One region of the Planifilum fulgidum genome, then DNA from elsewhere that is predicted to be linked to it. Evidence: a T-box and tRNA genes for the amino acid it is inferred to sense, from the RefSeq annotation. Region 1 holds a T-box; the other holds one or more tRNA genes.
What was found. The T-box of region 1 lies ahead of trpS (tryptophan--tRNA ligase). A T-box ahead of a tRNA ligase gene usually reads a tRNA of that ligase, here a tRNA-Trp.
Positions count from the first base shown of each region.

Region 2: it has a tRNA-Trp gene. The T-box ahead of trpS (tryptophan--tRNA ligase) is inferred to sense a tRNA for this amino acid. The anticodon was not compared.

Region 1 is NZ_FOOK01000002.1:176,523-179,922, forward strand. Features, by position in the region: gene BM063_RS01875 (PaaI family thioesterase) at 180-638, opposite strand; gene trpS (tryptophan--tRNA ligase) at 686-1,675, opposite strand; T-box leader at 1,728-1,956, opposite strand; gene BM063_RS01885 (nitroreductase family protein) at 2,196-2,801, shown strand; gene BM063_RS01890 (CcdC family protein) at 2,996-3,400, shown strand, end outside.
Region 2 is NZ_FOOK01000004.1:98,161-101,560, reverse strand. Features, by position in the region: gene BM063_RS03445 (PIG-L deacetylase family protein) at 1-185, shown strand, start outside; gene BM063_RS03440 (genetic competence negative regulator) at 222-809, opposite strand; tRNA gene BM063_RS03435 (tRNA-Cys) at 1,018-1,091, opposite strand; tRNA gene BM063_RS03430 (tRNA-Trp) at 1,101-1,174, opposite strand; tRNA gene BM063_RS03425 (tRNA-Met) at 1,181-1,257, opposite strand; tRNA gene BM063_RS03420 (tRNA-Ser) at 1,314-1,406, opposite strand; gene BM063_RS03415 (DUF1259 domain-containing protein) at 1,641-2,030, shown strand; gene BM063_RS03410 (hypothetical protein) at 2,125-2,508, opposite strand; gene BM063_RS03405 (CPBP family intramembrane glutamic endopeptidase) at 2,564-3,172, opposite strand; gene BM063_RS03400 (ferredoxin) at 3,242-3,400, shown strand, end outside.

The DNA.
Region 1 (3,400 bases):
GGGTCTGAAGCCGCCGGGAAAGGCAATCCCTCTTGAAGGCGGCTGCCGAACGAATTCCCGCGCGATCCGCGGTGAACCGTCCGATACCCGGTCGACGTTCGTTCCAGCTGGCATCCTTGAGGGTCCCTGACCCCCCGGAGGCGCGCAAAAAGCCCGGAACCTGTTGGTTCCGGGCTTTTTCAAATCTTCTCCCCATCCGCCGGACCGCCGTCCAGAAGACGGCCGGTCCGATGCACCACGCCGAGGCACCGGGCCACCACCCGGCCCGTTTCCGTGGTAACGGTCATGTCGTAAAAGCCCGCCCGACGGGTCAAATGGCTTTCCTTCGCTTCGGCGTACAATCTCTCCCCCGCCTCGGCCGCCGCCAGAAACTGAACGGATACATGGGTGGCCAGGGAGACCCGTCCGTGGGAATTGCTGGCCACGGCGAAGGCATAATCGGCCAAGCTGAACAGCAAACCGCCGTGGGGCGTCCCGGCGAAATTGAAAAGATCCTCCGTCAAATCCACGGCGACCCGTGCATACCCCGGGCCCGCCTCGACCAGTTCAAAACCCATCCGCCGGGCAAAGGGGTCTTGGCGAAACCGCTCCACCCGCTCCGGCGGAAGGAAACTCCGTTCATCCGCCGAATTCTTCACCGCTTTTCCTCCCCATCCGTGTGATCGGGACCCAACACCGCCGGCCATCATCCCAACCGGGGAAGCAGTCCCATCGCTTCCTTCATTTTAATCAGCGTCTCTTGGGCCACCCGGCCGGCCCGTTCCGCTCCCTCCGCCAGCACGCGCTCCACGTCTCCCGACTGCCGCAATTCCCTGTACCGCTTCTGAATCGGCTGAAGGTGCTCCACGACCACTTCGGCCAGATCCCGCTTAAACTGACCGTATCCCACTCCCCGGTATCTATGTTCCAGGGAAGGGATGGATTCGTCCGCCAACAGGCTGTAGATGACCAACAGGTTGCTGATCCCCGGCTTCGCTTCCGGATCATAGCGGATCTCGTTTTCCGAATCGGTGACCGCCCGCTTGATCTTTTTCACGATGGTGTCGGGATCATCCAGCAGGGCGATGAAGTTGGCGGGGCTGCCGGCGGATTTGCTCATCTTTTTCCGGGGATTGTCCAACCCCATGATCCTTGCGCCCAATTTGCCGATCAAAGGCTCCGGCACCGTGAGCACATCGCCGTAATTCCGATTGAACCGCTCCGCCAAGTCCCGGCACAATTCCAGATGCTGTTTCTGATCTTCTCCCACGGGCACCGCATCGGCCCGGTAAAGGAGGATGTCCGCCGCCATCAGAACCGGATAGGTGTACAGGCCGACGGACACGCTGTCGGAACCCTTGCTCTTCTCCTTGAATTGGATCATCCGGTCCAGCTCTCCGACCCGGGCGACGCATTCCAGCAGCCAGGAAGCTTCGGCGTGAGCCCCGACATGGGATTGAATGAACATCGTCATTTTGTCCGGATCCAGCCCCGCCGCCAGATACAGCGTGGCCACCTCCATCGTTTTCTCCCGCAGATCCGCCGGATCCCGGGGAACCGTCAGCGCGTGCAGATCGACGACGCAGAAATAGCACTCCGCTTCATGCTGAAGCTGGACAAACCGTTTGAGGGCTCCCAGATAGTTGCCCAGATGAAGGTTTCCCGTAGGCTGAATGCCCGACAAAATCCGTTTCATCCCTTACCGCTCCTTTCTTCCTGAGTCCTTTAAACAAAAAACCCCCATCCCGGACAGGGACGAGGGATCGCCTCGCGGTGCCACCCTACTTCGCCTCCGCAAGGAGACGCACTTTTACGGAAATAACGGTCCGCCACCGGTTCCGCCTACACCGGCGCGCTTTGCGCCGTTTCGGGAAACTGCTCCGAAGCCCATTCACGCGGGAGGCGATCGGCTCGCACCATCCGCCGACTCTCTGAAACGACCCGTGCCGCGCTACTCTTCTTCTTCATCGCAATGCCTGTATTTGAAGGATGGAACTGGACGATCATGGGAATATGCATTATCGTAACTGAAAAAAGGAAGAAGTGCAAGGCGAATCACAATGCATGTCTTATTGTCCGTCACCGCCGCAGCCGTGTCAAGGGATCCCGGAAAAACCCGGGTTGTGCGGGACCTTTTCTTCCGTCCGCCAAATCGGGGAGGAAAGAAAAATGTGGTATAATAAACAACTGTGCATGACGAAAGGAGAGAATAACCCATGGGCAAAGCAACGACATCCAGCTTTCCTCGGCAAGCGGAACACGACATCGATCCGGTTTATCTGAACCGCTGGTCGCCGCGTTCCTTTCTCGACAAGGACGTGCCGGAAGAGCTGCTTTGGAGCCTTTTGGAGGCGGCGCGATGGGCTCCTTCCGCCTACAATCTGCAGCCGTGGCGGTTCATCATCGCCCGCACGCCCGAGGACCGGGAGAGGTTTTACACCTTTATCTCCGAATTCAACCTGTCCTGGTGCCGCAAAGCGCCCGTCCTCGTCCTGATGCTGTCCCAGCGGGTGTCGGAGCGCGGGGAGAACTTTTCCCACGCCTTCGACGCGGGGGCAGCCTGGGGCTTTCTGGCGCTGGAAGCCGTCCGCAAAGGACTCATCACCCATCCGATGACCGGGTTTGACATGAAAAAGGCCCGCGAGACGCTGGGCGTTCCGGACGAATACGCCATCCAGGCCCTGATCGCCATCGGATATCAGGGGCCGCGGGAAGCCTTGCCGGAAGAGCTGCGGGAACGGGAACAGCCCTCCCAGCGCCGGCCGTTGGATTCGCTGGTGTATGAAGGGATGTTCGGGCAAAAACCGGCGGGGAGGAAGTAAAAGGGCCCTCACGCGGCGGGAAAACGGCTTTGCGCTCCGGAGGCGGAATTATAAGGGAAAAAAGCGGCCATTCACCGCCTTGTACGCGACGGGCATGTCGGATATGATTATGCTAAAATAAAGGGGTACTTTCCCGACAACGCGCGCTTCGTCGGATTTGCCCACAGAATCCGTGCACACTGGAGGATCGGTCCATGACGCATGCAATTTCCCTCCACCCGCAGATCGCCTTCACGCTGGGTGTCGCCACCATGGCGTTGATGGTGATCATCCTCAGAATCCGGGCGACCAAACGGCCGGTAACGCCCAAGGGGATCATCATGCCTCCGCTGGGGATGAGCACCGGCTTTCTGATGTTTCTCCATCCGTCCACCCATTTTCCGGTTTGGTGGGGACTGATCGCCTTTTTGGCGGGAGCGGTCTTTTTGGCCACCCCCCTGATCTGGACCTCCCGGTTTGAAGTGGTGAACGGCGAGATCTACTTGAAACGTTCCCTTTCCTTCGTGGTGATCCTGTTGGTCCTGCTTTCGGTGCGCCTTTTACTGCACGGTTACGTGGAACAATACATCTCCATTCCCCAGACGGCCGGCCTGTTTTTC
Region 2 (3,400 bases), on a different contig from region 1:
TTGAGCGCATTGCGGAAGCGCTCCGCCAGCATCGAACCCAACGGGCATCCATCGAACGCGTGTTTCCCGGCGTTTTCGACGGGGACCTCCGCGGGCTGCGCCGGGAGGAATATTTCCAGCTGGTCATCCATAAGGGGGAGTTTTGCCGGCCATCCGGCCGAACCGACGACTGGTTTCAGGTGTGAAAACACTACAAAACCGCGCACAGGGCGCGGTGTTTTTCATCGGGAGAAATGTCGCACAAGCTGATGAACGGCATCTTCCGCCCACACCGTGGTTCCGTACTCCATCAACACATGCTCCGTCACGGTGGAAGCTTCGCCGTATTCGGAAAGGATCGCCACCAAGGCGTCCAGATTCTTCGTCTTTACGTCGCTGTCAAAGACCAGGTAATATTGTCCCCGGTAGGCATAAACCTTCCCTTCGCGCTCCACGAGTGGGTGCATGCGCATCGCCGCCTGCACGAGATCTTCAAAATCGGCAAACCGGAAAATAATCCGATCGCTTTCCTCCAGGGTGACTTCCAATTCATACACATCGTCATCGTCAAACTCGTCGGAGTGCGGCCGACGCCCCCGCGTGACGACGACGACCATTCCCTGGGCCGGAAGTGTAAACACCTCGACTGCGACGGGCCCTGTCGCCTCAAACCCCAATTCCTGGTACGCCTGTTCCATCATATCGTTGAAAAGCTCGTGCACCTTGGGAATGTCCCGCCACATGTCCGCCTTTTCGATTCCGCGTTCCACCAAGTCGTCCATCGAGAGGTAGAAGCGGATTTTATCCCGACCCAATCGCTCGACACGCATGGTTTACCCTCCCTCGCCGGAGACCTCTTCATTTCAGCGTATGAGAGGATCTCCCCATTCGTTCCGGCAACCGGTTTCCCGTTTTTCCCCTCTGAGAACAGGATACACCAAGGTCGTCCCTTTTTCACCCAGAATTTTGCGGGAATTTTTCCCTCGCCGAAAAAATAAAAAAAGAATCCTTCTCTCGAAGGATATCCTTTCAACCTGTTGGAGGGGGCACCCGGAATCGAACCGGGGATAAGGGATTTGCAGTCCCGTGCCTTACCACTTGGCTATGCCCCCGTGCATTTGTGGCAGGGGCGGCAGGAATCGAACCCGCACTGGAGGTTTTGGAGACCTCTGTTCTGCCATTAAACTACGCCCCTGCGCGTTGGTAGCGGCGGAGGGCCTCGAACCCCCGACCTTACGGGTATGAACCGTACGCTCTAGCCAGCTGAGCTACGCCGCCCCATCTTTAAATGAGGGAGGACGACCCGCCGGTCGGCGGAGCGTCCTTCCCAAGTTTGGCGGAGAGAGCGGGATTCGAACCCGCGCGGGGCCATTTGGCCCCCTAACGGTTTAGCAAACCGTCCCCTTCGGCCTCTTGGGTATCTCTCCGCGTTCCAGAACCGATGCGGTTATTATCTTAATACAGAAACGGAGAAGATGTCAAGGGGTTAGCGGAAATTTGTCCTGCGGCGCACCGGTTTTTCCGGACCTCTTCGAATCGGCGCCTTCAGGGGGGACCTCATCAGCCCATTTTTCAATCAATGGGGAAAGAAATGCTGCATCAAGACCAACAGACACATATTGTGAAAACAATTGGATAAAGGAGGTTCATCCCATGAGGCGCTGAATGGACTGTGCAGTCAATTTGCCAGAATTGTGGGCGGATCCCCGAGTGTCATCAATGGCGTGTGCTTCATCCAAAGATTCCGGAACATCCCTGTCACCATTCTGGGGCGCCGCAGCCGTTCCCCGCTGGTGCTGCCCACTTTTTTCAGCTTTGAGAGCATTGATCGGCAAGGTCGGGCGCTGAATTTGGGCGAGACGGTCATCCTGCAAAGGGAAATCAACCCCTTTATCTCGGCTCTCCGGAAACAGGGAATTCTCGTCACGGCATTGCACAATCACTGGTTATTTGAAAACCTCCGCCTGTTCTACATTCATTTCGAATCGGTGGAAAATCCCCTGGTTTTCGCCAGAAAGGCGGCCCGGGCTCTCAGAGTGCTCCGGATGTAGCGCCTTTGCATTCTCCCGTAAAACCGAAGGAACTCAGACAGAGGGGGGCGGATCGACCCGATCGCCGCGTCCCTCGCCCGCCGCGGACAAGCCCCTATTCCAAACGGGCTCTCCTTTTCCGGAACCAGCGCAGCGCCTCCCGTGTCCCGAAAAATCCCGTTCCCAATGCGGCGAACACCGGCGCGTGATAGAACAGGAAAGGAAGCAGCAACAGGGCCGAGACCACCGGAATGGCGCAGCGCAGCCGCTTCCGGTGGCTGACCGGCAAGGGGAGTTCCGCAAATCCCCCCGCTCCCTTTGCGACGGTCCGAAAAAGGAGATGGAAACAGAGGGCCCACAGAACCAGAAACACCAGAAAATCGACGGAAACATACCGCCAGAAGGGTGGACCGGGCGTCTCTTCCGGCAACCGATGAAGGGCCATCCCCGCAAAAATCCAGGTGAGAAGGGGGCCGAACAAAAGATCCCGACGGGACATCACTCCATCCCCCCGCCATGTTCCCTCATCCCAGCCTATGCCCTTCTTTCGCCGGTCATGCCTTGTCCGGCGGCCCATCCATCCCGGGGATCCTTCCCATTCGGATCAACGCGCCCATCACGAAATCGATAATAAAATGGGCGACGATCGCGGGGGTCAGCGTCCCGCTCCACTCCGCCGACCACCCGAGGGCGGCGCTGACGGCAAACAGCAGGCAAGACATTGCCCACCGGCGCAGGTAACGAAAATGTATCAACGTAAAAAGAAGGCTGGTTCCCCAGATTCCCAGCCAATGCTGAACCGCCCCCCGAAACAGCATCTCCTCCGCGACGGAAACCAAAAGGGCGATCCAGGCAATGTGCCACAGGGAACGGCCCCGAAAAAGCCGCAGATTGATTCCCCCGTCATCCAACCATTCGGGGGGAAGCACCCGCACAAGGAGCACCTCAATCCCCACCACGATCATCCCCAACAGCACCCCGGCGGCCCAGTAAAGACTTTCCCGCCATTGGAAAAGCCCCGCCGACAGCCTTCCCTGAACAAGAAGGAGCATCACCGCCAAAAAAAGGACCAACAACTGCGTCGCGTAGAGATTGAGCAGCAGCTCCCGGTCCGTCATGCCCGGCTCCCCGGGCCCCCCACCCCGTTCTTCGGAATCTTCCATCTTTCTCAACTCCCTTGCAAACCGCGAGGAATCATTCTACAATGAGGTGTGGCATCGCAGCAATTTACAATGGGAGGCTTAGCCATGCGCACGTGGGTAGATCAAGATACATGCATCGCTTGCGGAGCTTGCGGCGCAACCGCACCGGATGTGTTCGACTACGATGAAGACGGGATCGCCTACGTCATCCTGGATGACAACACGGGAACGGCGGACGTCCCGGAAGAG